Regions from separate parts of the Kineococcus sp. AC630 genome, predicted to be linked through region 1. Evidence: riboswitches for the same ligand, from Rfam matches in the RefSeq annotation. Region 1 holds a riboswitch; each other region holds the start of a gene.
What was found. Region 1 has a riboswitch for S-adenosylmethionine ahead of AC0I8G_RS01985 (MFS transporter). Riboswitches for the same ligand answer to the same signal wherever they lie in the genome.

Region 1 (11,363 bases):
CCGGTGCCCGGCGGCGTCGGGGTGGTCGCCGTCCGCGGCGAGCAGCGTCGTCGGGTCGCCGGTCCCGTCCGGGCCGTGGAACACCGGGCGCAGGTCCACGAAGAGCGCCTCGCTGCCCACCGCGACGGCGAGGCGGTCGTCGAAGGCGTCGGTGAGGGCGACCTGGTCGTGCAGCTCGGCGGGGGTGTACTCCTGCCGGGCGACCGCACCGTCCAGCCCGACCGCCCAGTAGTCGAGGACGACGACCCGGGCTCCGGTGGCGGTGAGCTCGTCGACGGTCCCCGCCAGCGTCGCCACCACCCGCTCGATCGTCGCGTCGGTGTCGACGGCCCCGGCGGTGGAGGTGGCGAGGTCGACCTGCTGCACGAGGTCGTTGGCCCCGGCCTGCAGGAGCACGACGTCCGGCGCACCGAGTCGGGGTCCCTCGTCCGCCGCGAGCCGGCGCAGGACGGAGTCGACGTCGGTCGACGTCGCCCCGCCGCTGGCCCGCTGCACCACGTCGGCCCCGCCTGCGGGCGCGAGACCGTCGGCGACCAGGTCCGGGAAGGGGGTGCAGCCGCAGACGTCTCCCGCCGGCACGGAGTCGCCCAGGGACAGCAGGCGCAGGGGCGCGGAGGACGAGGCGGCGTCGTCCGGCCCGGCGCAGGCGGCCGCGCAGACGGCCAGCAGGAGGGCGACGGTCCGGGAGGTGCGTGGGGAGCGGGCCCACGGGAAGCTCACCCGCCCACTGTGGCACCGGCTCGCGCCCCGCGCCCGGGACCGGGTCCCGGTTTGCCTGGCGCGCGCCCCCGTCGTAGGTTCGCCCCAGCCATCCAGAGCGACCGAGAGACCTGGCTCGTCGACGTCGCAGCAACCACCCCGCGGGGAAGGTGCTACCGCCAGGACCGATGGGAGAACCGTTCTGTGAGCACCGTGCACGACACCGTCCTCGCGACGCCCAGCGAACCCCTCGTCCGCCGCCGGGCGGCGCTGGGGAGCTTCGTCGGCACCACCATCGAGTGGTACGACTACTACCTCTACGGCACGGCCGCGGCGATCGTCCTCGGCCCGCTGTTCTTCCCGAACGTCGGTGGCGCCGTCGGCGTGATCGCCGCGTTCGCCACCTACGCCGTGGGTTTCGCCGCCCGACCCCTCGGCGGTGCGGTGGCCGGTCACATCGGCGACCGGGTGGGCCGCAAGGCGGTCCTCGTGGCCTCGTTGCTGGTCATGGGGATCTCCACGGCGGCCATCGGTCTGCTCCCCACCCACGACCGGATCGGGGTGTGGGCCCCGGTCCTGCTGGTCGCGGCGCGGCTGCTGCAGGGTTTCTCGGCCGGGGGTGAGTGGGGCGGGGCCGTCCTGCTGTCCGTCGAGCACGCCCCCACCGGCCGGCGCGGTCTGTTCGGCGCGATCCCGCAGATGGGTTCCGCGGCCGGCATGGTCCTGGCCAGCGGGGGTTTCTGGCTCACCCGCACCCTGACCTCGAGCGAGGACTTCCTCGCCTGGGGGTGGCGGATCCCCTTCCTGGCCAGCGCCGTGCTCGTCGTCGTCGGGTTGGTCATCCGCCTCAAGGTCACCGACTCCCCGGCGTTCACCGCGCTGCGCGAAGCCGACGCGACGTCGCGCCGACCGGTCGCCGAGGTGCTGGCGACGAACAAGCGCGGGGTGTTCCTGACGACCGGCATGCGGTTGGGCCAGAACGGCGCCTACGTCCTCTACACGGTGTTCGCGCTGAACTACCTGACCAACCACGTGCGCGAGGACGGGGCCGACGTCGGTCTGCTCGCCGTCCTCGTCGCCTCGGTCATCAGCCTCGCCGCCACGCCGTTGTGGGGTCTGCTCTCGGACCGGGTGGGCCGCAAACCCGTCTACCTGTTCGGGTCGGTCCTCACCGCGGTGTTCACGGTGCCCGCGTTCCTGCTGCTGGACACGGGGTCGACCGTCCTGATCGTGGGCGCGATGGTCATCGCGATCAACCTCGGTCACGACAGCCAGTACGGCGCTCAGGGCGCCTTCTTCGCCGAGCAGTTCGACAGCCGCACCCGCTACAGCGGTGCGTCCCTCGGGTACTCGATCGGCGCGGTCCTCGGCGGCGGTCTGACCCCGCTCATCGCGGCGTCCCTGCTGGCCGCGGGGAACGGTTCGCCCTGGATCGTCGCGGGGTACCTGAGCTTCCTCGCCGTCCTCACCACCATCGCGGCCGCGCTCACCCGCGAGACCGCGCACCGACCTCTGGAGGGACTGTCCCGTTGAGCCCGACACCGTTGCGCCTCAACGCCTTCGCCATGGCCTGCGTCGGCCACCAGGCCGCGGGGCTGTGGTCGCGACCGGAGGACCACAGCGCGGACTACCGGACCCTCGCCCACTGGACGAACCTCGCCCGCCTCCTCGAGCGCGGGGGTTTCGACGCGCTGTTCCTCGCCGACGTCCTCGGCACCTACGACGTCCACGGGGGATCGCGGGACGCGGCGGTCCGCGCCGCCGTGCAGGTTCCCGTCAACGACCCGCTCGCCGCGGTGTCGGCGATGGCCGCCGTCACCGAGGACCTGGGTTTCGGGCTCACCGTGACCACGACCTACGAACAGCCCTACTCCCTGGCCCGCCGCCTCACGACGCTGGACCACCTCACCGGCGGCCGCGTCGCGTGGAACGTGGTCACGGGCTACCTCGACTCGGCCGCGAAGAACCTGGGTCTCACCGCCCAGGTCGCCCACGACGAGCGCTACGAGGTCGCCGAGGAGTACCTGGAGGTCTGCTACAAGCTCTGGGAGGGTTCCTGGGAGGACGACGCCGTCGTCCGCGACGCCGGGCGCGGGATCTACGCCGACCCGGCCAAGGTCCACGACATCGACCACCACGGGAAGTACTTCGACGTCCCCGGCGCGTTCCTCTGCGAACCCTCGCCGCAGCGGACACCGGTCATCTTCCAGGCGGGTTCCTCGCCCCGCGGGCAGGAGTTCGCGGCCCGGCACGCGGAGTGCGTGTTCATCATCGCGCCGACCGCGAAGATCGCCCGCAGGTCCGTCGACTCCCTGCGCGAACAGGTCGAACGCGCCGGCCGTGACCCGCGGTCGGTGCAGGTCCTCGCCGGCCTCACCACGGTCGTCCGCAGCAGCGACGAGGAGGCGCGCGCGCTGCTCGCCGACTACCGCGAGCACGCCAGCCGCGAGGCCGCCCTCGCGTTGTTCGGGGGGTGGACGGGGGTCGACCTCGCCGGTCGCGCCGCCGACGAGACCCTGCAGCACGTGACCACCGACGCGAACCGGTCCGCCCTCTCGAGCTTCACGAACGATCCCGACCGGGAGTGGACGATCGACGACCTCGCGCAGTTCGTCTCGGTGGGGGGTCGGGGTCCGGTCCTCGCGGGTTCCCCGCAGACGGTCGCCGACCACCTCGAGGAGTTCGCGGCGGAGGCCGACGTCGACGGGTTCAACCTGATGTACGCCACGATGCCCGGGACCTTCGTCGACGTCGTCGACCACCTCGTCCCCGAACTCCGGCGGCGCGGTCGCACCGCCCCGAAGCCGGCCCCCGGGACGACCTTGCGGGAACGACTCGGGGGCGCGGCCCGCCTGCCGGACACCCACGTGGGAGCCGGTTTCCGTCGCTGACTTCTTCTAGAAATCGGGTCAGGGTCCCCGAACGGCGGCCGATGGACCACCGTGACCCGTCTACGTGACCTGAACGTCGCCTCCAAGTTGTTCGCCGGCTTCGGCGTCGTCTGCCTCCTGCTCGCCACCGTGGTGGGGGTGGGCTGGGCGAAGCTCAGCACCTCGCAGGGGAACCTCACGACGATGTCGTCGTCGGGTCTCGCCTCGGTGCAGTCGATCCTCACCGTGCAGGTGGAGTTCCTGCAGGCGCGCATGGACGTGACCAACGTGGCCCTCACCGCCGACGCCGCGGCCAAGCAGAGCGCGCTGGACGCCGTGACCGCCGACGACACGGCGCTGGACGCTGCGTGGGCCACGTACCTCGCCTCCGGCCCGGCCGCGAAGGCCGCCGACCGGGACGCCTTCGTCGCCAGCCTCAAGCAGTACCGCGACGCCCGCGTGCAGCTCATCGCCCTGGCCAAGGGTGACGACCAGGCCGGGTACATCGCCTACCGCACCGCCAGCATCAGCCCGATCGCGAAGCAGATCACCGACGAGCTGAAGACCATGACCGCCGGCGAGCAGCAGGCCGCGGTGGACATGGCCGCCGCCGGCGCGTCCGCCTACCGCACTGCCGTCGCGCTGCTGCTGGTCCTCGGCGCCATCGCGATCGCCGTCGCGGTCGTCGTCGCCGTCGTGGTCTCCCGCTCGGTCGCCCGGCCCCTGGCCCGCACCCTCGTGGTCGTGCAGGGCATGGCCGAGGGTCGCCTCGACCAGCGCGTCGGCATCGTCAGCCGCGACGAGGTCGGCCGCGTCGCCGGTGCGCTCGACACCACCATGGACCGCCTCGCCGACTCCATGCGCCGGATCAGCGCGAACGCCTCCGTCCTCGCGAGCTCCTCCGAGCAGCTCGACGCCGTCGCGACCCGTCTCTCCGCCGGGGCCGAGGAGGCCGCCGTGCAGACGCAGGTCGTCTCGGCCGCGACCGAGGAGATCTCGGCCAACATCGGCACCGTCGCCGCCGCCGGCGAGGAGATGACCGCCGCCATCCGCGAGATCGCGACCAGCACGGCCGAGGCCAGCTCCACCGCCGCGGACGCCGTCTCGGCCGCGGGTGTCGCGGGGGAGACCCTCGAACGCCTCTCGGTCTCCAGCCGCGAGATCGGGGAGGTCGTGAAGCTCATCACCTCCATCGCGGAGCAGACGAACCTGCTGGCGCTGAACGCCACCATCGAGGCCGCTCGTGCCGGGGAGATGGGCAAGGGCTTCGCCGTCGTCGCCGGTGAGGTGAAGGAACTGGCCCAGCAGACCGCGAGGGCCACCGAGGAGATCGTCGCCAAGGTCGGCTCCACGCAGGCCGACGCCTCCGCCGCGGCGTCGGCGATCAGCCAGATCACCGACGTCATCGCCCGCATCGACGGGCTGCAGTCGACCATCGCCGCCGCCGTCGAGGAGCAGTCCGCGACGACCTCGGAGATGGTCCGCAACGTCACCGAGGTCTCGTCCGGCTCGCAGGAGATCGCCTCGAACATCTCCGGCATCGCCGCCTCCGCCGACGAGACGACGGCCGGGGCGACCCAGACCGCCGACACCGCCGGCGAGCTCTCCCGCGCCGCCGCCGAGCTGAACGACCTGGTGGGCGCCTTCCGCTTCTGAGACCGGCCCGCCCGTGGTCCTGCCGGGGATCCCCGCAGGACCGCGGGTCAGCGGGTGGCGGAGACGTCGCGCACGGCGAGGACCGCGCAGTCGTCCTCGCTGTTGGCGACGTGCTCGGTGACCAGTTCCCCGAGCAGCGTCTCGACGTCCTCGGTGTGGGTCCGCTCCAGGGCGGCGCGCAGCACGATGATGCCGTCGCCGACGTCGCGGCCGCGGCGCTCCACGAGGCCGTCGGTGTAGAGGACCAGCGTCGCCCCGGGCGGCCAGGGGATGTCGTGGTCGTGACGGGGCTGGCCGGGGGCCACCCCCAGCGGGAGGTCGGGTTCCGCGACCAGGACCGTGCTGCGCCCGGCCGCGTCGACCAGGACGGGCGGCGGGTGACCGGCCGTCGTCCACCACAGCCGCCGCGTCGGGCCGGGCGGGTCGAGACGGGCGACGATCAACGTCGCCAGGGTCTCGTCCCCGAGCGCGGACAGGACGTGGTCGAGGCGGCTGACCAGCGCGGCCGGCGGTTCCTCCGGCCGGTCCACCGCCAGGGCCCGGAACATCGACCGCACCCGCCCCATCCGAGCCGCCGCCTCCGTGTCGTGGCCCGCGACGTCGCCGATGACCAGCAGGACCCCGTCGTCCGGCTGGGAGATCGCGTCGTACCAGTCACCCCCGACCTGCTCGTCGGTCGTGGACCAGGGCAGGTAGCGGCTCGCCACCGCGAGGCCCGGCAGCGTGGGCAGTTCCGGCAGCATCGCCGCCTGCAGGGTGTGCGCGACGTCGCGGCGCTCCCGGTACAGCTGGGCCCGCCGGGCCGCCTGCGCGGTCGCGTCGGTCACGGCCGTCACCAGGACCACCTCGTCCTCGGTGAGGGTGCGGTCGACGTCCCACGCGAAGGTCACCGAGCCGATGCGGTACCCGTCGGAGATGGTCATGGGCAGCACGACACCGGAGCGCAGCCCGGCGCGCTCGAACGCGTCGCGCCCGTGCGGGAACATGGCGACGAGGCTCGCCAGGGAGTCGAAGACCAGCCGGCGACCGGCGCGGGCGACGCGGTGCGCGGGGGTGTCCAGGTCGAGGGGGAGTCGCAGCCAGCGCTGCTCGGTGTCGTCGTCGAGCTGGCCGAGGGCCGGCGTCAGCAGCCAGGGGCCGTCGACCAACGACACGGACACGAAGGTCGCCCCGAGGTCCGCGTGCATGACGTCGCGCACCGCGAGGGCGACGTCCTCGACGCTGTCGGTGCGGGCCAGGGCGCTCGCCAGGCTCAGCAACGTGCCGGATCCCCGGTCCTCGCGGACGGGGGTGTCGGACGTGGTCAGGCCCACACGCACCTCCGCCGCCCTCCGCGAGCCCGTGGTGGCCCCCGCGACCCCACCGTCCCTGGCAGTCACTCACAGTCGACCCCCGTCACGCAACCACCGGTCGTCCAGCCGGCGCCCAGTGCCCACGCCCGAGGCCTACGCTGCGCGCGTGATCACCACCGAGCAGGTGCTCGCCCTCGCCGCGACGAGCCTCGTCGTCATCGCCGTCCCCGGCCCGAGCGTCCTCTTCATCGTCGGCCGCGCCCTCGCGCACGGGCGGGTGACGGCCCTGGCCGGCGTCCTGGGCAACTCCCTGGGCAGTCTCGTCGCAGCCCTCGTGATCGCCGTCGGACTGGGTCCGGTGCTGCAGCGCTGGGACACCGCGCTGGAGGTCGTGAAGCTCGCCGGGGCCGCGTACCTGGTGTGGCTGGGGGTCCAGGCGCTGCGCGGGGCCGGTCACGTCGGACAGGAGACGGTCGCCGGTTCCACGCGGACCCGCGGTCGCGAGGTCCGGGCCGGGCTGGTCGTCGGCCTCAGCAACCCCAAGGTGTTCGTGATGTTCGCGGCCATCCTGCCGCAGTTCGTGGACCGCTCCGCCGGATCGCTCGCCGGTCAGATGGTCCTGCTCAGCCTGGTCCCCATCGGCATCGGCCTGGTCTGCGACAGCACCTGGGGTCTGGTCGCGTCCCGCGTGCGGACGGCCTTCGTCGGACGGCCGCAGCGGCTGCGGACGGTGGCCCGCGTCGGGGGGGCCTCGATGATCGGGCTGGGCGTCCTCACCGCCGTCACCGGCCGGCACCGCTGACGGAACGTCGCGCGACCGGTGCGCGTTGTGCCGGGCAGGTAGGGGAGCGCGGGGGAGAGGGCAGGATGCACCGGCACCACAACGGGCTGAAGACCGCCGTCCTGTTCGGGGTGATCTGGGCGGTCCTGCTGCTCATCGGCGGGTTCCTCGCGACCTCGTTCCGCAGCTCCGGCATCCTCGTCGTCTTCGTCCTCATCGGGCTGGGGACCTCGGCCTACGGCTACTGGAACTCCGCGAACCTGGCTCTGCGCTCGATGCGCGCCCGGCCCGTGTCCGAGGCCGAACAGCCCGGGATGTACCGGATCGTGCGCGAGCTCTCCACCGCCGCGCGCCAGCCGATGCCGCAGCTCCACGTGTCACCGACCATGGCGCCCAACGCCTTCGCGACCGGCCGCAACCCCCGCAACGCCGCCGTCTGCTGCACCGAGGGCATCCTGCAGCTCCTGGACGAACGCGAACTGCGCGGTGTCCTCGGCCACGAGCTCATGCACGTCTACAACCGCGACATCCTCACGTCCTCCGTGGCGGGGGCGCTCGCGGGCGTCATCACCTCGATCGCGCAGTTCGGGGTGTTCTTCGGCTCGGTGTTCGGGGGCGGACGCGACGACGAGAGCCGCGCGAACCCGTTGGCGCTGCTGCTGCTGTCGCTGATGGCGCCGCTCGCGGCCACCGTCGTCCAGCTCGCCATCTCGCGGACGCGCGAGTACGACGCCGACGAGGACGGGGCCAAGCTCACCGGCGACCCGCTCGCGCTCGCCTCGGCCCTGCGCAAGCTGGAGCTGGGCACGCGTCAGTTGCCGCTGCCGCCCGAGCGCGAGCTCGTCAACGCCAGCCACATGATGATCGCGAACCCCTTCCGCGCGCAGGGCGTCGCGAAGCTGTTCTCGACGCACCCGCCGATGGCCGAGCGGATCGCCCGCCTCGAGGCCCTCGCCGGCTACCGCCGCTGACCCCGCCCCTGCCATCGAGCCGGTCGGGGTCAGCCGAGGTGGGACTCCAGCCAGGTCCGGAACAGCGGGAAGACCTGCCCGTCCGGGTCCTGCGGGTCGGTGTGCGAGACGCCGTCGAGCAGGTGCAGCTCCACCGCGTCCCCCGCGGCGCTCGCGGCCGCGTCGAACTCCTGGGCCTGGGAGTACGGGACCGTCTGGTCGCCCGTCCCGTGCGCGACGAACAGCGGGAAGCCGAAGGGCACCCGTCGCGTCGGGTCGCCGATCGCGTAGCGGTCGTCGACCTCGTCCGGGGTTCCCCCGAACAGCGTCCGCACGTTGACGTCGCCACCGTCGCCACCGAGCGCGGTCGGGTGCAGCACGCCGGACATCGACGCCGCGAACGCGGGCACGACCCGCGGTGACGCACCCGGGGCGTCGGCGGGCAGACCGGCCCGGGCGGCGGCCCACATCGCCAGGTGACCGCCCGCGGAGTGCCCGACGAAGCACACGCGCCCGGTCGGCAGCGAGTGCTGGGCGGCGGCCTCGGCGGCCATGTCGACGGCGGTGGCGACGTCGCTGAACGTGCCCGTCCAGCCGCCGCCGTCACCGTTGCCGCGGTAGTCGGTGTTGAGCACCGGCCAGCCGCCGCCGACGAGGTCGGCCACCAGGTCATCGAGGTCGCGGCGGTCGGTGGCGGCGTCCCAGCCGCCACCGTGCACGACGACGACGATCGCGTCGCGGTGCTCGCCCCGCGGCAGCCACAGGTCGCTGACCTGGCGGGGGTGGTCGCCGTAGCGGTACTCGCTGCGCTGGGAGACGTCGAGCCCGGGCGGGACGAAGCTGGCGTCCGTCTCCGCGTCCGGCGTGCCCGTGTCGGTGGGCGTGGCGGTCTCCGTGGGGGTGGCCGCGGTGGTGCTCGCCGGGGTGGTGGGGGCGTCGTCGCTGCACGCGCCCAGCGCGCCCCCGCTCAACGCGAGGCCGATCACGGCCCGGCGGCGCAGCGGACCCACCTCAGCGGTAGTTGACGAACTGGAGGGCGACGTCGAGGTCGGAACCCTTGAGCAGCGCGATGACCGCCTGCAGGTCGTCGCGGTCCTTGGAGCTGACCCGCATCTCGTCGCCGGTGATCTGCGACTTCACGCCCTTGGGGCCCTCGTCGCGGATGATCTTGCCGATCTTCTTGGCGACGTCCTGGGCGAGGCCCTCCTTGAGCTCCGCGGTGATCCGGTACTCCTTGCCCGAGGGGACCGGGTCGGAGGTGTCCAGCGCCTTCAGCGACACGCCGCGCTTGATGAGCTTGGTCTGCAGCACGTCCAGGACGGCGTTCACGCGGTCCTGGGAGTTGGCGACCATGAGGATCGACTCCCCGCTCCACCGGACGTCGGCGCCGACACCCTTGAAGTCGTAGCGCTGGGCGATCTCCTTGGCGGCCTGGTTGAGGGCGTTGTCGACCTCCTGGCGGTCGATCTTGCTGACGACGTCGAACGACGACTCGCTGGCCACGCGGGGTTCCTCCTGGGGTTCGTGGGGGGCTCGGTTTCCGAGCACCGCTCATGTCTTGCTATCGTCTCACCGTCGCCAGCTCGCTGGTGGCACTGGCGGGTTGCCCGAGTGGCCAAAGGGAGCGGATTGTAAATCCGCCGGCGTAGCCTACGTTGGTTCGAATCCATCACCCGCCACGTCGCGAGTCCGCGACCCGGTGCCGGTCCCCGGCACCGGGTCGCGTCATGTAGGGTCGTCACCGGCCGTACACGCGGCAGCACAACCAGTTTGGCCCCGGTAGCTCAGTGGTAGAGCACTTCCTTGGTAAGGAAGAGGTCTCGAGTTCAATCCTCGATCGGGGCTCGCAACCGGCGGCTGGGCCCGCCGGACGCGGCGGGGTAGCTCAGTTGGTAGAGCAAGCGGCTCATAATCGCTGTGTCGCCGGTTCAAGTCCGGCCCTCGCTACAGCGCACGACACGTACCGAGCGGCCGCCCCCCGTGGGCGGCCGCTCGTCGCGCGTTCGGGCGCTTGCCGCACGTCGCGTACCCTGGTGGGGATCGGCGGAGCGCGCGCCCGCCCGTACGTCCGCAGTACGACGAACCTTGTCGTACGACGAATCCCGAGGAAGAGGCACCCGCCGTGGCCAAGACCACCGACGTCCGCCCGAAGATCACCATGGCTTGCACCGAGTGCAAGGAGCGGAACTACATCACCAAGAAGAACCGCCGCAACGACCCAGACCGCCTGGACCTGGCCAAGTTCTGCCCGCGCTGCGGCAAGAAGACCACGCACCGCGAAACCCGCTGACACCAGCACGTCCGTTCCGGATCGGGGAGCACGCACCTGTGACGACCGTCAACGTCGACGAGTCCTTCGCGGGGCGTGTCTACCCGGCCTCCGGGACCACCATGGTGAGCGCCGACACGGTCCGGGCCTTCGCCCGGGCCGTGCGGGCCGCCCACCCGGTCCACCACGACACGGCGGCCGCCCGCGAACTCGGCTACGCCGACGTCGTCGCCCCGCCGACCTTCGCGGTCACGCTGGCCCAGGTCGCGGAGAAGCAGTTCGTGGCCGACCCGGCCGCGGGCATCGACTTCTCCCGCGTCGTCCACGGCGAGGAGCAGTTCCGCCACCACGCCCCCATCGTGGCCGGTGACGAACTCACCGCCGAGGTGCACGTGGACCGCGTCCGCGTGGTGCGCGGCAACGCGATGATCACCACCCGCACCGAACTCGCCCGCACCGACGGCACCCCCGTCACGACGGTGACGTCGATGCTGGTCGTCCGCGCGGAGGAGACGGCGTGAACTTCGAGGACACCGAGGTCGGTACCGAACTCCCCGCCGCCCGCTACGAGCTCTCCCGCGAGGACCTGCGCGCCTACGCCGAGGCCTCCGGGGACCACAACCCGATCCACCTCGACGAGGCGACCGCGACGTCCGTCGGCCTGCCCGACGTCATCGCCCACGGGATGCTGACCATGGGCCTGGCCGGTTCCGTCGTGGCCGACTGGGCCGGGGACCCGACTGCCGTGGTCTCCTTCGGCACGAGGTTCACCGCCCCCGTCGTCGTGCCCTCCGGTGAGCCGGCCGTCGTCGAGGTCGCCGGCACGGTGCTCACGCGCGACGAGTC
Region 2 (11,363 bases), on a different contig from region 1:
ACCTGCAGGAGGAACTGGGCCTCGACGTCGTCGTGCACGGGGAACCCGAGCGCAACGACATGGTCCAGTACTTCGCCGAGCAGCTCGACGGGTTCGCCGTCACCGCCCACGGCTGGGTCCAGTCCTACGGGTCGCGCTGCGTGCGCCCGCCCATCCTCTGGGGTGACGTCGTCCGTCCGGCGCCGATCACGGTGCCCTGGAGCCGGTACACGAAGACACGCACGACGAAGCCCGTCAAGGGCATGCTGACCGGCCCGGTGACGATCCTCGCCTGGTCCTTCGTCCGTGACGACCAGCCGCTGGGCGACACCGCCCGCCAGGTCGCCCTGGCGCTGCGCGACGAGGTCAGCGACCTCGAGGCCGCCGGCATCGGGATCGTCCAGGTCGACGAACCCGCTCTGCGGGAGCTGCTGCCCCTGCGCACCCAGGACCAGCCCGCCTACCTGGACTGGTCGGTGAACTCGTTCCGCCTGGCGACGGCCGGTGCCGCCGACGCGACGCAGATCCACACCCACCTCTGCTACTCGGAGTTCGGTGAGGTCATCGACGCGATCGACGGCCTCGACGCGGACGTCACGAGCATCGAGGCGGCACGCTCGCGCATGGAGGTCCTCGGCGACATCGCGCGGGCCGGTTTCGCGCGGGGCATCGGGCCGGGGGTCTACGACATCCACTCGCCGCGCGTTCCCTCGACCGAGGAGGTCGTCGGGTTGCTGCGCGCCGCCGTCGCCGCGGTCCCGGCCCGCCAGGTCTGGGTGAACCCGGACTGCGGCCTCAAGACCCGTGGCTACGCCGAGACCACCGAGTCGCTGCGCAACCTCGTCGAGGCCGCCCGCACCGTCCGCGCGGAACTCCCCGCGCACGCCGTCGCGACGAGCTGACGCCCCCGTCCGAGCGGATCCCCGCCGGACGCCAGCCGCCCTCCTGACCTCCCGAGGTCAGGAGGGCGGCGCTCGTTCGGCCCGGGTTCCCGCCGACCCGGCCGGGCGGGTTGAGATTCCGGCAGGGGGTCCCTATGATTCCTGCAGAACACCATCCAGAGCGGCTGAGAGACCTGGCTCGACGACGTCGCAGCAACCCCCCGGCAACGGGCGCGGGTGCTTCCGCCAGGAACGATGGAGGAGCGCAGTGAACAAGACGTCCCACGTCGCCGTCCTGAGGCGCATCGTCGACTTCTGCCTCACCGGTTCCACCGGCTGTCGCTGACCCAGCACCCCCGCTGACCGGGAACGTGCCGGTCACCCCGCGTCCCCGCCGCAGGCCGGACGTGTCTTCGACGTACCCCTCAGCCTGGAGAACCCTTGCGCACCCGCACGCCCTTGTCCGCCGTCGCCCTCGTCGCGTTGTTCGCCCTCACCGCCTGCGGTGGCGGGAGCCAGGACGACGGCAGTGCCGCCGCCGACGGTGAACCCGTCGCCGGCGGGAACCTCACCTTCGCCATCCAGGTCGACTCCGGCTGCATCGACCCGCAGCAGGTCGGCAACAACGACGCCCTGAACGTCGGTCGCCAGCTCGTCGACTCCCTCACGGTCCAGGACCTCGACGGTCAGGTCCAGCCGTGGCTGGCCCAGAGCTGGGAGGTCAGCCCCGACGCGAGGACGTTCACGTTCCACCTGCGTGAGGGCGCCACGTTCTCCGACGGGACGCCGCTCGACTCCGCGGCGGTCAAGGCGAACCTCGACGGCATCGTCGCGCTCGGGGCGAAGGCGTCGTTGGCCTCGGCCTACCTCGCGGGCTACACCGGGACGCAGACGCCGGACGCGCGAACGGCCGTCGTGACGTTCTCGCAGCCGAGCGCACAGTTCCTGCAGGCGACGTCGACGATGAGCCTCGGTCTGCTCTCCGTCGCCACGACCACCGCGGATCCCGCGACTCGTTGCGACGGAACGACTCTCGTCGGATCCGGTCCCTTCGTGGTCGGGAAGTACACGAAGGACAGCGAGGTCGTGCTGAAGAAGCGCACCGGCTACGCCTGGGCCCCGACGGGTTCGAAGCACAGTGGTGACGCCTACCTCGACACGATCACCTACCAGGTGGTCCCCGAGGCGAGCGTGCGCACCGGGTCGCTGCAGTCGGGTCAGATCGACGCGACGACGGCGATCTCCGCGCAGGACCTCCCGCAGTTCGACGGCGGCGGTTTCTGGACCGAACGTCGCGCGAACCCGGGCATCCCCTACAACTTCTTCCCCAACGAGTCGCGGCCGGTCTTCCAGGACGAACGCGTCCGCCAGGCCCTGTCGAAGGCCATCGACCGCGAACAACTGGCGAGCATCCTCAACCCGGGTGACGTGGCCGTGACGTCGGCGCTCTCGGCGTCCACCCCGGACGCACCCGACGACTCCGACGTCCTCGCCCACGACGTCGCCGGGGCCAACGCCCTCCTCGACCAGGCCGGCTGGACGAAGGGTGCGGACGGGATCCGCGCGAAGGACGGCCAGGAGCTCTCCTTCACGATCACCTTCTGGCAGCCCACCTCGGCGGTGCTGGAACTCGTGCAGCAGCAGGTGCGCGAGGTCGGGATCGACCTGCAGTTGAAGCAGGGCACGACGGCCGAGACGACGGCGCAGCAGAACTCCGGCGACTACGACGCGATCTTCTACAACCTGACCCGCTCCGACCCGGACGTCGCCCGCACGATCTTCTCCACCGAGGCGCGCAACGTGAACCACCGCGCGCACAGCGAGGTGGACGACCTGCTGACCCGGCAGGCCGCGACGACCGACCCCGCGCAGCGCGCGGACCTCGTGGCCCAGGCGTCGAAGCTCCTCCTGACCCAGGCCCACTCGATCCCGCTCGTCGAACTCTCCACCGTCATCGCCGCGAGCGACGACGTGCACGACCTGCAGTTCGAGGGTTCCTCCCGGTTGTGGTTCTACGACGCCTGGAAGACCTCGTGAACCTCGGGCTCGTGGGCTACGTGGGCCGCCGTCTCGGTCAGGCCGTGCTGGTCCTGTGGGCGGCGTTCACCGTGACGTTCGTCATCCTCTACCTGCTCCCGAGCGACCCGGTCTCGATCATGCTCGCCGGTGGTCAGGGCGGGGAGCAGGCCGCGGTCGACCCCGCCCAGGCGGCGGCGTTGCGCGCCGAGTACGGACTCGACGACCCGTTGCCCGTGCAGTACGTCCACGCGCTCTGGCGCACGCTGCACCTGGACCTCGGGAACTCGATCCAGAACGGCGCACCGGTGTCGACGTCGATCGCGGACGCGTTGCCGCAGACGGCCCTGCTCGCCGCCTCGGCCTTCGTGGTCGCCCTCGTCCTGGGGGTCGGGATCGCCTTCCTCTCGACCTGGACGCGCTGGGGCTGGGTGCGGACGCTGCTGCTCGCCCTGCCCCCGCTGGGGGTCTCGCTGCCGACGTTCTGGGTCGGGCTGCTGCTCATCCAGGTGTTCTCGTTCCGGATCCCGGTCTTCCCCGCGCTGGGCAACCGGGGGGTCTCCAGCCTCGTCCTGCCGGCCGTCACGCTGGCGATCCCGGTCTCGGCCTCCATCGCGCAGGTCCTCGCCCGGGGTCTGCGGACGGCCCTGGCCGAACCGTACGTCGAGACCGCCCGGGCCAAGGGCGCGTCCCGGGCCCGGGTGCACCTGCGCCACGCGTTCCGCAACGCCACCATCCCGGCGCTCACCATCGGCGGGGTCGTCGTGGGGAACCTGCTCGCGGGGGCCGTCGTGGTCGAGACCGTGTTCTCCCGGGTCGGGATCGGGCGGCTGACGGTGACCGCCGTCAACGGTCAGGACATCCCGCTCGTGCAGGGCCTGGTCCTGCTGGCCGCGACGGTGTTCGTGGTCACCAACCTGGTCGTCGACCTCCTCTACCCGGTGCTCGACCCCCGCATCCGGGTGATCGGTGCCGCGCGCGCCTCGAAGCGCCGGGACCGCACCGCGGACCGCGTCGTCGTGGGGGCCGGCACGTGAGCCGGCCCGCACCCGAGGACGTCCTCGACGTCCTCGACATCGACGTCCGCTACCGCAGACCGGTCAGACCCCGGCGCGGGGTCCCGAGCCGGCTGCGCCGTCCCGACGTGGTGCTCGCCGGCCTGGTCCTCCTGCTGGTGCTGCTCTGGGCGGTGGTCCCGGACCTCTTCACCGCGCAGAGCCCGATCGACGGCGTTCCCGCCGACCGGTTGCAGGGACCCTCCGCGGCCCACCTGTTCGGCACCGACCACCTCGGCCGGGACCTGTTCTCCCGGGTCGTCCACGGCTCGCGGTTGACGTTGCAGGCGACGGTGCTGGCCGTCCTCATCGGACTCCTCGTCGGCACGCTGGTCGGGCTGGTCTCGGGCTTCGTGCGCGGTGTCGTCGACGACGTGCTCATGCGGGTCATGGACGTGCTGCTGTCCATCCCGGCGCTGCTGCTGTCGATGGCCCTCATCACCGCACTGGGTTTCGGCACGACCAAGGTGGCGATCGCCGTGGGCATCGGGACGGTCGCGAACTTCGCCCGGGTCATGCGCTCGGAGGTGCTGAAGGTCGGCTCCGCGGTCTACGTCGAGGCGGCCCGGGCCGGTGGCGTCCGGACGACGGGTGTGCTCTTCCGGCACGTGCTGCCCAACGCCGCGGGCCCCGTCCTGGCGCTGTCGGCGCTCGAGTTCGGGGTCGCCGTCCTCGCCGTCTCGTCGCTGAGCTTCCTGGGGTTCGGGGCGCCCCCGCCCGCCCCCGAGTGGGGTTCGCTCGTGTCCGGCGGGCGCGACTACCTGGCGACCTCGTGGTGGCTGACGACGTTGCCCGGTCTGGTGGTGGCGGCCGTCGTGCTGTCCGCCAACCGCATCGCCCGGGCCCTGGAGAAGGGAAACGCCGCGTGAACGCTCCGCTGCTGCAGGTGCAGGACCTCCGGATCTCCTACACCGGCCGGGCCGGGAGGAAGGAGGTCGTGCACGGCGTCTCGTTCGACGTCCACCCCGGTGAGGTCGTCGCGGTCGTGGGGGAGTCCGGGTCCGGCAAGAGCACCACGGCGCACGCCGTCGTGGGGCTGCTGGCGGGCAACGGGTCGGTCGACGCCGGTTCCGTCCTGCTCGAGGGCGACGAACTCGTGGGTCTGAGCGACACCGCCTGGCGGCGGGTCCGCGGCGCGCGCATCGGCCTGGTCCCGCAGGACCCGACGCTGTCGCTGAACCCCGTGAAGCGCATCGGCGACCAGGTCGCCGAGGCGCTGCACGTGCACGGGCTGGCCAGGGGGGCCGCCGCCCGGGTGCGCGCGGTGGACCTGCTGACCGCGGCCGGCCTGCCCGACGCCGCGCTCCGCGCGAGGCAGTACCCGAGCGAACTCTCCGGCGGGATGCGCCAGCGCGTCCTCATCGCGATCGGGCTCGCGGCCGGGCCCCGGTTGCTCGTCGCCGACGAACCCACCAGCGCCCTCGACGTCACCGTCCAGCGACACGTCCTCGACCACCTCGAGGACCTCACCCGCGAGGCCGGCACCGCCGTGCTGTTCATCACCCACGACCTGGCGGTGGCCGCCGACCGGGCCACGCGCGTCGTGGTGATGTCCGAGGGCGAGGTCGTCGAGGTCGGGACCGCCCACCAGGTGCTCACCCGACCGCGGCACGCCTACACCCGGCAGTTGCTCGCCAGCGCACCCAGCCTGTCCAGCGCCCGCATCACCGCCCGACCCCGCGAGCGCACCGCGCCGCCGGCACCGCGACCGGCGGAACCGCTCGTCCGGGTGCGGAACCTGGTGAAGGAGTTCCCGCTGCCGGGCCGGGGCAACGCCCAGACCGCCGTCTCCGACGTCAGCTTCGACGTCGGCCGGGGTGAGACGGTCGGGCTGGTGGGGGAGTCCGGCTCGGGCAAGACCACCACCGCCCGCCTCGTCCTGGGCCTGGAACGTCCCACGACGGGCGAGGTCCTGTTCGACGGGAGGCCGACCGCCGGCCTGCGGGGCTCGGCCTGGCGCGAGCTGCGACGGCGGATGCAGCTCGTCTACCAGAACCCCTACGCCTCGCTCGATCCTCGCGTCGCCGTGGGGGAGACCGTCGCGGAGCCCTTGCGCGCGTTCGGCATCGGGAACGGGGCCTCGCGACGACGACGCGCGGTGGAGCTGCTCGACCAGGTGCGGTTGCCGGCGGACGTCCTCGAACGGCGGCCCGCGGAACTCTCCGGCGGGCAGCGGCAGCGCGTCGCCATCGCGCGGGCCCTCGCGCTGGAGCCTGAGTTCGTGGTGTGCGACGAACCCGTCTCCGCGCTCGACGTCTCCGTCCAGGCGCAGATCCTGGAACTCCTCGTGCAGCTGCAGGCCGACCACGGGCTGAGCTACTTGTTCATCTCCCACGACCTGGCCGTCGTCCGCCAGGTCTGCGACCGGGTCGGGGTGATGCGCCGGGGTGAACTCGTCGAGTTCGCCACCTCCGAGGAGGTGTTCTCCGCACCGCGGCACCCGTACACGGTCGAACTGCTGGAGGCCATCCCCGGCCGACGGGCCCTGGAGGACGTGTCGTGACCGCCGAACCCGTGGACCTGCTGGTCCGGATCGTCGGACCGCACGACGACCTCGCGCGGCCGCTCTTCGACGACCTGGCCCGGGAGTACGGGACCCGCTACGGCGGGACCCCCGACCAGGTCCGGCAGGAGCTCGAGCGCTACCCGGCGCGCGAGTTCGAGGAACCCCACGGCGTCCTGCTCCTGCTGCTCGAGGACGGCGATCCCGTCGCCGGCGGTGCCTACCGCCGCTACGACGATCGGACCGCCGAGCTGAAACGGATCTGGACCCACCCGGCGCAGCGTCGGCGGGGGCTCGCCCGTCGGGTCCTCGTGGAACTCGAACGCCGGGCCGTCGCGGCGGGCTACCGCCGCACCTACCTCACGACCGGACCGCGCCAGCCCGAGGCGAAGCACCTGTACCTGACCACGGGCTACCGGCCGCTGTTCGACGTCGCGGTGGACCCCGAGACCATCGGCCCCCTGGCCTTCGAGAAGGATCTGAGCACCCCGTGAAGTTCCTCGTGATGTCCCTCATCGGCACCAGCGGTGACGCCGCCGGTGGGAGGTCCACCTCGCCGCGCCAGCGCTTCCGCGAGGTGGTCGAGACCGCGGAGTTCACCGAGCAGCTCGGTCTCGACGCCTTCGGGGTGGGGGAGCGGCACTCCCCGGAGTTCCTGTCCTCCGCCCCGACCGTCGTGCTGGCCCACCTGGCGGCCCGGACGTCGAGCATCCGGCTCTTCACCACGGTGACCGTCCTGAGCTTGCTCGACCCCGTCCGGGTCGCGGAGGACTACGCCACCCTCGACCACCTCTCCGACGGGCGGTTTGAGATGATCATCGGCAAGGGCAACGACGCCCACCAGTCGGAGCTGTTCGGGTTCGGGCTCGCCGACCAGTGGGACCGCAACCGGGAGAACTACGAGCTCCTGCGCCGGTTGTGGCGGGAGGAGGGGGTCGACTGGTCGGGGCGCTACCGTCCGGACCTGCGCGGGGCGACGACCTACCCGCGGCCCCTCGACGGGCCGCTGCGGGTCTGGCACGGTTCGGCGTCCAGCCGGGAGTCCACCGAACTCGCGGCCCGCTTCGGCGAACCGCTGTTCTCGGCCAACGCCTTCCACCCGCAGGCCAAGTACGCCGACCTCATCGCGCACTACCGGCAGCGCTTCGCCGAGCACGGTCACGACCCCGCCCGGGCCCTCGTCGGCGCCGGTTCGGGGGGCGTGCACCTGGCCAGGACCTCCCAGGAGGCCCTCGAGCGGTTCCGGCCCCTGTGGGAGGGGTACATGGCGACCCCTGCGGCGGCGCACAACAGGTCCCCGTTCGCCTCCCTCGAGGACGCGGTCGAGCGCGGGCCGAACCTCGTCGGATCCCCGGAGCAGGTCGTCGACAAGATCGGGAACTACCACGGGGCGTTCGGTCACGAACTCCTCGCGATCGGGGTGGACGGCCAGGGCCTGCCCGTCTCCGAGCAGCGGGCGACGTTGGAACTCTTCGCGACCGAGGTCGCCCCGGTGGTGCGCCGAGACTTCCCCAGCCGGGCCTGGGCGGACTTCCCGCGGCCCGCGGGCGGCGCCGTGCGGGGCCTCGCCGAACACGAACACGAGCACGAGGAGACGGACCTCGTGGGAGCCGTGACCCTCCCCGGGTGAGGCCCCTCGGCTCAGAGCGTCGACGCGGCGAACGTGTCGCACTGCGCCGGGTCCCCACCCCGGAACCCCGTGGTGAACCAGCGTTGCCGCTGCTCCGAGGTGCCGTGCGTGTAGGAGCCGGGGTCGGTGCTGCCGTCGCCGAGGTTCGTCTGGATGAAGTCGTCGCCGATGCGTCCCGCCGTGTCCAGGGCGCGGGCGACGTCGTCGTCGGTGAGTTCCTCGATGAGCGGGCCGCCCGAGTCGTCCGGCACCGTCGTCGCGTGGTTCGCCCACGTCCCCGCGTAGCAGTCCGCCTGCAGCTCCAGCCGGACGCTGCCGCTGTCCGGCCCGCTCACCCCGGCCTGGACGGAGTCGCTGGTGCCCAGCAGGTCCTGCACGTGGTGCCCGTACTCGTGGGCGAGGACGTAGGCGTTCACGAACGTCCCGCCCTCGGCGCCGAACCGGGTCCGCAGCTCGTCGAAGAAGGACAGGTCCACGTAGACGAGCCGGTCGGCCGGGCAGTAGAACGGACCGGTCCCCGACGAGGCCGCCCCGCAGCCCGTCGAGACGGACCCGGAGAAGAACACGGTGTCGGTCTCGGTGTAGTTGCCGCCCAGCACCCCGCCCCAGTACGTCTGGATCGAGTCGATGTCGGCGACGAGGGCGCACTCCTCCTTCTGGTTCGCGTCCTCGCCGGTGCGGCAGGACGCCGCGAGCTCGGACCCGGCGGCGCTCTGGCCCGACCCGAGCCCGTCCAGCACGCCCCCGAACTGCGACGGCGAGTCGCCCTGCCCGCCGAGGACCTGGAACAGGACGAGGACGAGGACACCCACGATCCCCAGCCCGCCACCGCCGAGGGCGACGGCCCGCCCGCCCCCGCCGCCGCGGCGGTCCTGCACGTTGCCGGTGTCGAGGCGGGCGTCGCCGCGGTACCTCACGGGAGCATCACAGGGTTCGTCACGGGATCGAGCATGCTGTGCCCCCGCGCGGCGCACCACTCCAGAGGTGTTCGTCGCGTTCCGTGACTGGGCTGGTACGCAGGAGCGTTCGGCCTGCGGCAGAGCCGAAGTCGTCCTACCGTTCGGTGACCACGCCCGACCGCACCAGTGGAGAACGATGCTGACGATCCCGCCCCCGCCGGACCCCGGGAGGGCCGTGCGGCGTGCGTTGCTCCTCGCCGAACGCGAGGCGGCAGCCCGGCGACGTCGGGTGCGCGGGACCCAGCCCCGGCGGTTCCCGGTCCCGCCCCTCGGCAGGGGTCTGGACCCGGTGGTCAGGAGGCGTCGCCGAGGAGACCCAGGAACCGTCCCAGTCGGCTGATGCCCTCGCGGAGTTCTTCGCGCGAGGCGGCGTAGGACAACCGGACGTGGGTCTCGGCGGTCGCCTCCCCGAAGTCGCGACCCGGCGTCAGCGCGACGTGCGCCCGCTGCAGGGCCTGCTCGCAGAACTCCCAGGCGCCCAGGCCGGTCCCGCTGACGTCGAAGTAGACGTAGAACGCGCCGTCGGGTTCGACGGGGACGGGGAGCCCGATCCCGGCCAGCCCGGTCAGCACGATCCGGCGGCGCTCCCCGAGCTCGAGGCGGCGCTCCTCGCACAGGGCCAGGGTCTCCGGGGTGAAGCAGGCGAGCGCCGCCTGCTGCGCGGGTGCGGAGGCGCAGAGGAAGTAGTTCATCGCGAGCTTCTCGACCGCGGGGACGAGCCCGGCCGGCAGGACCGCCCAGCCCAGCCGCCAACCGGTCATGCCGAAGTACTTGGAGAAGCTGTTGACGACGATCGCGTCCGGGTCGACCGAGAGCACCGTGCGCGGCGCCGCGCCGTCGGGCGCCGGGTCGGAGAGGTCGAGGTAGATCTCGTCGACGATCCGCCAGGCCCCCCGGGCCCGCGCCTGCCCGCAGATCTCGCTCAACTGCGCGAAGGGGACGGACGTCCCCGTCGGGTTGGACGGTGTGGCGACCATGACGCTGCGGGTGCGCTCGGTCCACGCCCGCTCGACGCCGCCGGGGTCGAGCTGGTAGCGCGACGCCGCGGTGGTGGGCACCGTGACGACGACCCCGCCGAAGGTCTCCACCATCTGCCGGTTGCAGGGGTAGGACGGGTCGGCCATCACGACCTCGGACCCCGGGTCGGTCGTCGCGGCCAGCACCAGCAGCAGGGCGCTGGACGCGCCGGAGGTGACGACGATCCGCGCGGGGTCCACCTCGACGCCGTGCCGGTCCCGGTAGAAGCCCGCGATCGCCCGGCGCAGCGCGGGAGAACCCATCGACGGGGTGTAGGGGAGAGGACGGCCGTCCATCACCTGCCGCATGGCTTCGCGCACGGCCGGCGGGGCCCCGAAGTCCGGTTCCCCGATGCTGAGCCGCACCACGTGGTGGCCCTGCGCCTCGAGGACCGCCGCCTGCTCGCCGAAGGCCAGGGCGTGGAACGGCTGGACGGTCTGGGCGCGTTGCGCGAGTTGCACTGGTTCCCCTCGAGCCGCGGACTGGTGGCGCGAGGCTACCGCCCGCCCCGTCCCCGGCCCGTCCTACGCGCGCTGCCGGACGCGTGAGTCGTGGGTGCGGCCGCTCCGGGCTGAGGCTAGGTTGACGTCGTGCCGATCCGGATCCCGCCGACCTACCGCGCGGCCTGGGTTCCCTTCCGCGAGGCCGGGCCACGGGACGCCGCCGCGGACGTCGCGATCGCCTGGGTCGAGCAGCGCAGCGCCGAGTCCGGTGCGCGGAGCCTGCTCGTGACCAACGACAAGGTCACCGTGACGGTCAACCAGCGTCTGCTCGCCTTCGCCCGGCGGCACACCGCGGCGACGCCGCGGATGAGCACGGGCGGGGCCCGCGGGGTGCCGGTCCTCGCCTACTGCCCCGACCTGGCCGCCCTGCACCTGGCCGTCCAGCGGGCCCACGGCGCGTCGCTGGTCGTCGTCGAGGGTGCCGCGGGACAGCTGCGCGGCTGGGCCTCGGTGGTGGCGCCGCTGGACCTCGGCGACCCCGCAGCACCCGCCGGGCGCACCGAACCCGCCGACGAGCCGTGGCTGGACACCGTCGCGCTGCTCGCCTCCGAGGAGCACGGTCTGCTCGCGGCGGCGGAGCACACCCTCGCGGTCCTGGAGCGCATCGCCCCGGAGCGCCGGACCCTGCTGCCGACGGCGCTCCTCGCGCACGGCGTGACGCTGCACCACGTCCGCCGCATCAGCAAGCTGATCGACGCCCTGTCCTCCTCTCCCGCACCCTGCCGCACCGCCTGACGAGCTCGCGCGAGCGCCCGGGAACCCGCACCATGACTGCCGTGGAGATCAACGAGGGGACGACCGCGCGGGCCGTCCGGGTGCT
Region 3 (6,476 bases), on a different contig from region 1:
GGTCGTCGACGGCGAGATCTCGGGAACGAGGTAGTGGTAGTTGGTGTCGAACCACTTCGTCATCTCCAGCGGGGCGTCCGCACCGCGACCGCGGGCGATCGTGGAGTACCCCACGAGGTCGACGCGGCCGTCCTCGCCCACGACGTCGGCGAAGCGCGGCGGGACGGCGCCGACGGCGACGGCGGCGTCGAGCACCTGGTCGTAGGCCGAGAACGCGGACGGGATCGACGCGTCGTGCGCCGGCAGGCCGAGGGAGTTCAGCCGGCGGACCGTGGCGGCACGAACCCCGGCCAGGGCGGCCTCGGTGGTGGCGAGGTCGGCGCGACCGGCCCACAGGGCCTCGAGGGCCTTCTTGGCCTCGCGGTCGGCGCCGATGCGCGGGTAGCCGAGGACGGTGGCGGTCCAGGTGGGGAAGTTCTCGGTGCTCACGGGGTGGGACCTCCTACCGCAGCGATGCGGCTCTGGGTGGATCGGGGCAGGTTCAGGTGGTCGAGCAGGTCGAGCGCGGGTTCCGCCGCGTTGAACGTGTAGAGGTGCAGTCCGGGGGCGCCGGCGTCGAGCAGTCCCGCCGCGAGTCCCGACGAGAACGCCGTCGACGCCCGGCGGCGCTGGGCGGTGTCGTCGGTGTCGAGCGCCGCGAGCAGCTGTTCCGGGGCCGGGACACCGGCCAGCTCACCGATGCGCTGCAACCGGCGGGCGTCGTCCGTCACGGCGATGCCCGGCAGCAGCGGGATGCTCACCCCGGCGGCGCGCGCCCGGCGCACGAAGGTGGCGTACTCGTCGACCGAGAACGTCACCTGGCAGATCGCGAAGTGCGCACCGGCGTCCTGCTTGGCGCGCAGGGCCGCCAGTTCCGCGTCGCGACCGCGGGGGAAGGCCGCCACGGCGAGGGTCAGGGGACCCTCGTCGACGGGGACGCGACCGCCCCGCAGCGCGGAGCGCCGCCGGTCGGCGACCTGGAGGAGTTCCACCAGGTCCCGCGCGGTCGCCAGACCGTCCGGGTGCGGGGTCCAGTCCGCGCTCCCGACCGGCGGGTCGCCCCGCAGCGCGAGGACGTTGCGGACACCGGCGTCGAGGAACTCGCTGGCGAGTTCCACGACCTCACGTCGCGAGGACCCCACGCACGTCAGGTGGGCCATCGCCGGCACGGCCGTCGAACCCAGGACGTGGGCCAGCAGCTCCCGGCTCGGTCCCTTCGTCGCGCCGGCTGCCCCGAAGGTGACGGAGACGAAGTCGGGGTGCGTGTCGAGGAGATCGGAGAGCCTGCGCCACAGCGACTCCCGCCCGTTCTCGGAACGGGGCGGGAAGAGTTCGAAACTGACGGTGGGCCTCCCGGTCGCGGCGGCGACGAGGGGAGCCAGCGTCATCGCGGCCGGCCCCGGTCCGGAACCGGGTACGCGTCAGGGACATCGGTGGGGCGCATCACGAACTCCATCGGCCTGGCTTTAGCACCCTCGCCCGGGCTCGGGGGGTTGCTGCGGCGTCGTCGAGCCAGGACTCTCGGCCGCTCTGGATGGTGTTCACCGAATGTAGACCGGGGTCGACGCGATCCACAAGTGCTGTTCCGGGGTTCCCCCGAACGGGGGAACTACCCGACACGTGGGGTTCTGGCGGAGTTCCGACGGGTTCGCGACACGCCGATCTTGCTCAGCGGGGTCCGACGTGGCAACCTCAGCGCAGGTCATGAGCGCCAGCGACAAGCCCCGGCTCGCTGGCCGGCAACCCTCCCTCCGCGGCGGGGTGCCCCGGGTGACGACCTGGTCGACGCCGCAGTGGCGCCGGCAAGCGCGGACCTCGCCGGGGTGATCCCGGTCCTCCCGGCAGGGTCCAGTTCCTCCAGGAGACTCCTCGTGACGCTCAGCACCCTCTCCCCCCTCCGCTGCCCGGCGCCCGTCGCACCGCTGCTGCCCGTGGTCGGCAGGGACACCCGCGTCCCGCTCGCCCAGGGCGGGTCGACCACCTACGCGAACCTGGACAACGCCGCGAGCGCGCCCGCCCTCGTCTCCGTCGCCACCCGCGTCGCCCAGGTCCTCCCCCACTACGCCAGCGTCCACCGCGGCGCCGGGTACCTCTCACGCGTCTCCACCGCCCTGTTCGAGCAGGCCCGGGCCGAGGTCGGGACCTTCCTGGGGGCGCGCCCCGACGACGTCGTCGTCTTCACCCGGAGCACGACCGACGCGCTCGACCTGCTCGCCCGGGCCGTCCCGCAGGGCTCCAGGGTCCTGGTGGCCGACGTCGAGCACCACGCGAACCTGTTGTCCTGGCAGCGGTCAGCCCTGACCACGGTCCTGCGCGGCGGGTCGGACGCGGAGGAGACCGCGACGCTGCTGGAGGCCGAGCTCGCCCGCGGCGGGTACGCGCTGCTGGCCGTCGCCGGTGCCTCCAACGTGACCGGTGAGGTCCTGCCGCTGCGCCGGCTGGCCCGGGCCGCGCACGCGGCCGGCGCCCGCATCGCCGTCGACGGGGCGCAACTGCTCCCCCACCGCAGGGTGGACCTCGGTCGCGACGGGATCGACTGGATCGCGCTGTCCGGGCACAAGCTCTACGCCCCCTACGGGGCGGGCGCGCTCGTCGGTCGTCGCGACTGGCTCGACGCCGCCGATCCCTACCTCGCGGGTGGGGGCGCCACCCTCGACGTGCGCCACGACGCGGTGCGGTGGGCCACCGGGCCCGACCGCCACGAGGCGGGTTCCCCGAACGTGCTCGGCGCCGTCGCCCTCGCCCAGGCCTGCAGCACGCTCGCCACGCTGGCCCCCGGAGCGCTCGAGGCGCACGAGGAGGCGTTGCGCGAACGGCTCGTCGGCGGGCTGACGGCGCTGGCGGGCGTCGAGGTCGTGCGCCCCCGCCCCGACGACGCCGTGGGGGTCGTGACCTTCACCGTCCCCGGTCGCTCGGTCTCCGAGGTCGCGGCCTTCCTCTCGGCCGAGCACGGGATCGGTGTGCGCGACGGACGGTTCTGCGCCCACCGGTTCGCCGACTCCCTCGGTCTGGCCGACGGCGGGCTGAGGGTCTCCACCGGGGTCGGGACGGGATCGGCCGAGGTCGAACGGCTGCTGGCCGCGGTCGAGCAGTTCGTCGGTGCCGGGCCGGAGCTCGAGTACGGGATCGTCGAGGGGCACTGGGGTCCCACGACCGACGCTCGCCCGGAACCCGCGTCCTTCCTGCCCGCGCCCGGTGCCGGCGTGGACCTGGGGTGACCTCGTCCCCGACGCCTCAGCCCGCAGGGACGACGGCCTCGCGCGATCGCCGGGGCCGACCGCACGAACCGAGGAGACACGACGTGAGCGACACCACCGCAGCACCCCAGGCACCGCTCGTCGACGCCGAGACCGCCGGACGCGCCGTCGCCGCCGGTGCGCTGTTCGTCGACGTCCGCAGCGACGCCGGGCGGGCCGCCGCCGGCGACCTGCCGCAGGCCGTCGTCGTGGCCAAGACCGAGGTGGCGGAGAAGTTCGCCCTCGGTTCCGGCACCGCGCTGGCGGAACTCACCGGGAAGGACCAGCAGATCGTCGTGATCTGCGGTTCTCCCGCGGGCTCCGGCCCCGTCACCGCCGAACTGCTGGCGGCAGGCTTCACCGACGTCGTGCAGGTCGACGGCGGGTTCCCGGCCTGGAAGGCCGCGGGGCTGAGCGTGGGCGAACCCGCTCAGACCTGATCCACCCCGGTCGACGGGGCGGGACGTCAGGGCATCGGCTCGCTGCTGGGCCGGGACCCGTCGCCGATCCCGCCACGTTCAGCCTCGGCGAAGAGCGCGCGCAGCTCCCCCTCGAACTGCGGCCAGCTCAGCTCGCCGGGGGCCGGCTCGTCGTCGAGCGGCGACCAGGCGTACCCCCACTGCCCCTGCCCCGCGATGGCCAGTCCGGCCACGATCGACGACACCCAGTGCGCCAACAGTTCTCGTACCCGGTCACGCATGGTCGCCTCCTCGTCGATCGGTGGAGAGCACTGTGACACAGACGGCGGCTGCCGTACCCACCACTCAGGAGATTTCCATGCCGACCCCCTTCCACGTGTTCCTCGACGTCGACGGCGGCGGGTGGCACCCCGCGGCCTGGCGCCGCTCCCGGGTCTCCCCCGACGCCGTGTTCTCCCCCGCGCGGTTGAAGGAGTTCGCCGTCACCGCGCAGGCCCAGGGCCTCACGGGACTCACCTTCGAGGACTCCACGCTGCCGGACCCCCGCAACCCCCGCGGGCACCTGGACGCGGTGCAGCGGGCGGCCTTCCTCGCCGGGACCACCGACACGATCGGTCTGCTGCCGGTCGCCGCGACCACCTACTCCGAACCGTTCCACGTGGCGGCGCAGATCGCGTCGCTGGACCACTCCAGCGCCGGCCGCGCCGGCTGGATCGCGACGACGTCCACCCCCGCCGTGGCCCGGACGGTGGACCTCCCCGTGCTCGACGACCCGCAGGCGGAACTCACCGACGTGGTCGGGGCCGTGCGGAGGTTGTGGGACTCCTGGGAGGACGACGCGGTGGTCCGCGACGTCGCCACGGGACGCTACGTCGACCGCGACCGGTTGCACCACGTCGACGTCGTCGCCACCAACTTCTCGGTCAAGGGCCCGCTCACCGTGCCCCGTCCCCCGCAGGGGCAGCCGGTCGTGGCCGCCCACGAACGCGACCTCCTCGACCCGGACGTGGTCGACGTCGTCCTCACGGGCAACGAGCGGACCCGGCGCAGCGCCGGTGGTCCGCTGGTCGTGCTCGAGGTCGAGTTCGCCCTCGACACCGCGGCCGCCTCGGGTGCGCAGCGGGTCGAGGCGCTCGACGCCGACGCCCCGGCCCCCGTACGGGACCGGCTGCGCTGGGCGGGGTCCGGTGAGGGCTTCGCGCGGTACCTCGCCGGTCTCGCGGGTTCCGTCGACGGTGTCCGGCTGCACGCCGCCGTCCTCGACGAGGACCTCCGCACGCTGCTGCGCACCACCTTCCCCGCCCTGCGCGTCGCCCGGCTGCTGCAACCACCCGCCGCCGGTGCGACCTTGCGCACCACCCTCGGCCGTCCCCGGCCGGTCAACCAGTTCGCGACGGCCTGAGGAGTCCCGTGACCGACCTGCGCTACCCCAACGCCGTCGTCCACTTCGGTGTCTTCTTCCAGGGCGTCAACCACAGCACCATCTGGTCGGACCCCCGCAGCGGATCCCAGATGCACCACTCGACCTTCACGCAGTTGATCCGGACCGCCGAACGCGGACTGTTCGACGCGTTCTTCCTCGGCGAGGGTCTCCGCCTGCGCGAACAGCGGGGCAGGATCCACGACCTCGACGTCGTCGGGCGACCCGACGCGTTGACCGAACTCGCCACGCTGGCGGGTCTGACCGACCGCATCGGTCTGGTCGCCACCCAGAACACCACCTACAACGACCCCGCCGACCTGGCCCGCCGCCTCGCGTCCCTGGACGTCCTCTCCGGTGGTCGCGCCGCGTGGAACGTCGTCACGACGGACAACGCCTGGACCGGGGCGAACTTCCGCCGGGGCGGCTACCTCGACCACGCCGACCGCTACGAGCGGGCCGAACGCTTCGTGAACCTGGCCCGACGGGTCTGGGACAGCTGGGACGGGTCGGAGTTCGCCCCCGTGGACTCCGACGACCGCTTCTTCGACGTCGAGATCGCCCCCACCGTCCCCCGCAGCCCGCAGGGTCATCCCGTGATCTTCCAGGCGGGCGACTCACCCACCGGCCGCGACTTCGCCGCCCGCTCGGCCGACGTGATCTTCTCCGCGCACGGGAGCGACCGCCACGACGCGCTGGCGTTCGCCGACGACGTCCGCCGCCGCGTCGTGGCGGCGGGTCGCCCCGAGGACGACGTCCTCACCTTCCCGGGGACCCAGATCGTCGTCGCCGACACCGAGGGCGAGGTGGAGGAGAAGGCCCGTTGGGTCCTGGAGCAGCAGGTGACCCCCGCGACCGCGCTCTCGCTGGTGGGTCAGGTGTGGGGCGAGGACCTGTCGGGCCACGACCCCGACGGCCCGTTGCCCGCGCACGACCCCGTCATCGCGGACATCGACGGGACCCGGGGCGCCGCGCGACAGGGTCACGACCCCCGGGCGATCGCCCAGGAGTGGCGCCGGGTGGCGGAGGAGAACAAGTTCTCGCTGCGCGAACTCGTGCTGCACACCTCGACCCGGCGCGGTTTCGCCGGTACGGCCTCGCAGTTGGCCGACGAGCTGACCCTCTGGGTGCGCAGCGGCGCCAGCAGCGGGTTCAACATCACGCCGTTCCTCGTCCCCAGCGGCCTGGACGACGTCGTGGACCAGCTCGTCCCGGCCCTGCAGGAACGGGGCGCCTACCCGACCGCGTACGTCGGGACCACGCTGCGCGAGCACCTGGGTCTGCGACCTCCGCTCACGCGTCGCCGCTGAGGAGCCCGCCGAGGTAGCGGGCGATGGCGCCGGGACCCGACACGGGGGCGACGGCCTCGACCGCGGGGTTGTAGTTCGTGTTGGTGTTGATGTCGTAGGTGACCGTCCGCCC

Region 2: linked by a shared signal. The riboswitch ahead of AC0I8G_RS01185 (ABC transporter substrate-binding protein) and the one ahead of AC0I8G_RS01985 (MFS transporter) in region 1 are both predicted to bind S-adenosylmethionine.
Region 3: linked by a shared signal. The riboswitch ahead of AC0I8G_RS01200 (aminotransferase class V-fold PLP-dependent enzyme) and the one ahead of AC0I8G_RS01985 (MFS transporter) in region 1 are both predicted to bind S-adenosylmethionine.

The regions. Positions count from the first base shown of each region.
Region 1 is NZ_CEEDMJ010000002.1:28,428-39,790, forward strand. Features, by position in the region: gene AC0I8G_RS01980 (SGNH/GDSL hydrolase family protein) at 1-720, opposite strand, end outside; SAM riboswitch class I at 806-894, shown strand; gene AC0I8G_RS01985 (MFS transporter) at 904-2,232, shown strand; gene AC0I8G_RS01990 (LLM class flavin-dependent oxidoreductase) at 2,229-3,590, shown strand; gene AC0I8G_RS01995 (methyl-accepting chemotaxis protein) at 3,642-5,225, shown strand; gene AC0I8G_RS02000 (PP2C family protein-serine/threonine phosphatase) at 5,273-6,544, opposite strand; gene AC0I8G_RS02005 (LysE family translocator) at 6,684-7,319, shown strand; gene htpX (zinc metalloprotease HtpX) at 7,385-8,269, shown strand; gene AC0I8G_RS02015 (alpha/beta hydrolase family protein) at 8,299-9,258, opposite strand; gene AC0I8G_RS02020 (YajQ family cyclic di-GMP-binding protein) at 9,260-9,751, opposite strand; tRNA gene AC0I8G_RS02025 (tRNA-Tyr) at 9,846-9,927, shown strand; tRNA gene AC0I8G_RS02030 (tRNA-Thr) at 10,022-10,093, shown strand; tRNA gene AC0I8G_RS02035 (tRNA-Met) at 10,123-10,195, shown strand; gene rpmG (50S ribosomal protein L33) at 10,371-10,538, shown strand; gene AC0I8G_RS02045 (FAS1-like dehydratase domain-containing protein) at 10,577-11,038, shown strand; gene AC0I8G_RS02050 (MaoC family dehydratase) at 11,035-11,363, shown strand, end outside.
Region 2 is NZ_CEEDMJ010000001.1:240,092-251,454, reverse strand. Features, by position in the region: gene metE (5-methyltetrahydropteroyltriglutamate--homocysteine S-methyltransferase) at 1-881, shown strand, start outside; SAM riboswitch class I at 1,030-1,122, shown strand; gene AC0I8G_RS01185 (ABC transporter substrate-binding protein) at 1,302-2,897, shown strand; gene AC0I8G_RS01180 (ABC transporter permease) at 2,894-3,913, shown strand; gene AC0I8G_RS01175 (ABC transporter permease) at 3,952-4,800, shown strand; gene AC0I8G_RS01170 (dipeptide ABC transporter ATP-binding protein) at 4,797-6,434, shown strand; gene AC0I8G_RS01165 (GNAT family N-acetyltransferase) at 6,431-6,928, shown strand; gene AC0I8G_RS01160 (LLM class flavin-dependent oxidoreductase) at 6,925-8,064, shown strand; gene ypfJ (KPN_02809 family neutral zinc metallopeptidase) at 8,076-8,981, opposite strand; gene AC0I8G_RS01150 (aminotransferase class I/II-fold pyridoxal phosphate-dependent enzyme) at 9,317-10,501, opposite strand; gene AC0I8G_RS01145 (hypothetical protein) at 10,631-11,278, shown strand; gene AC0I8G_RS01140 (glycosyltransferase family 1 protein) at 11,320-11,363, shown strand, end outside.
Region 3 is NZ_CEEDMJ010000001.1:252,485-258,960, forward strand. Features, by position in the region: gene metE (5-methyltetrahydropteroyltriglutamate--homocysteine S-methyltransferase) at 1-429, opposite strand, end outside; gene AC0I8G_RS01195 (methylenetetrahydrofolate reductase) at 426-1,367, opposite strand; SAM riboswitch class I at 1,429-1,520, opposite strand; SAM riboswitch class IV at 1,680-1,794, shown strand; gene AC0I8G_RS01200 (aminotransferase class V-fold PLP-dependent enzyme) at 1,851-3,197, shown strand; gene AC0I8G_RS01205 (rhodanese-like domain-containing protein) at 3,281-3,655, shown strand; gene AC0I8G_RS01210 (hypothetical protein) at 3,682-3,915, opposite strand; gene AC0I8G_RS01215 (LLM class flavin-dependent oxidoreductase) at 3,993-5,036, shown strand; gene AC0I8G_RS01220 (NtaA/DmoA family FMN-dependent monooxygenase) at 5,045-6,364, shown strand; gene AC0I8G_RS01225 (ATP-grasp domain-containing protein) at 6,348-6,476, opposite strand, start outside.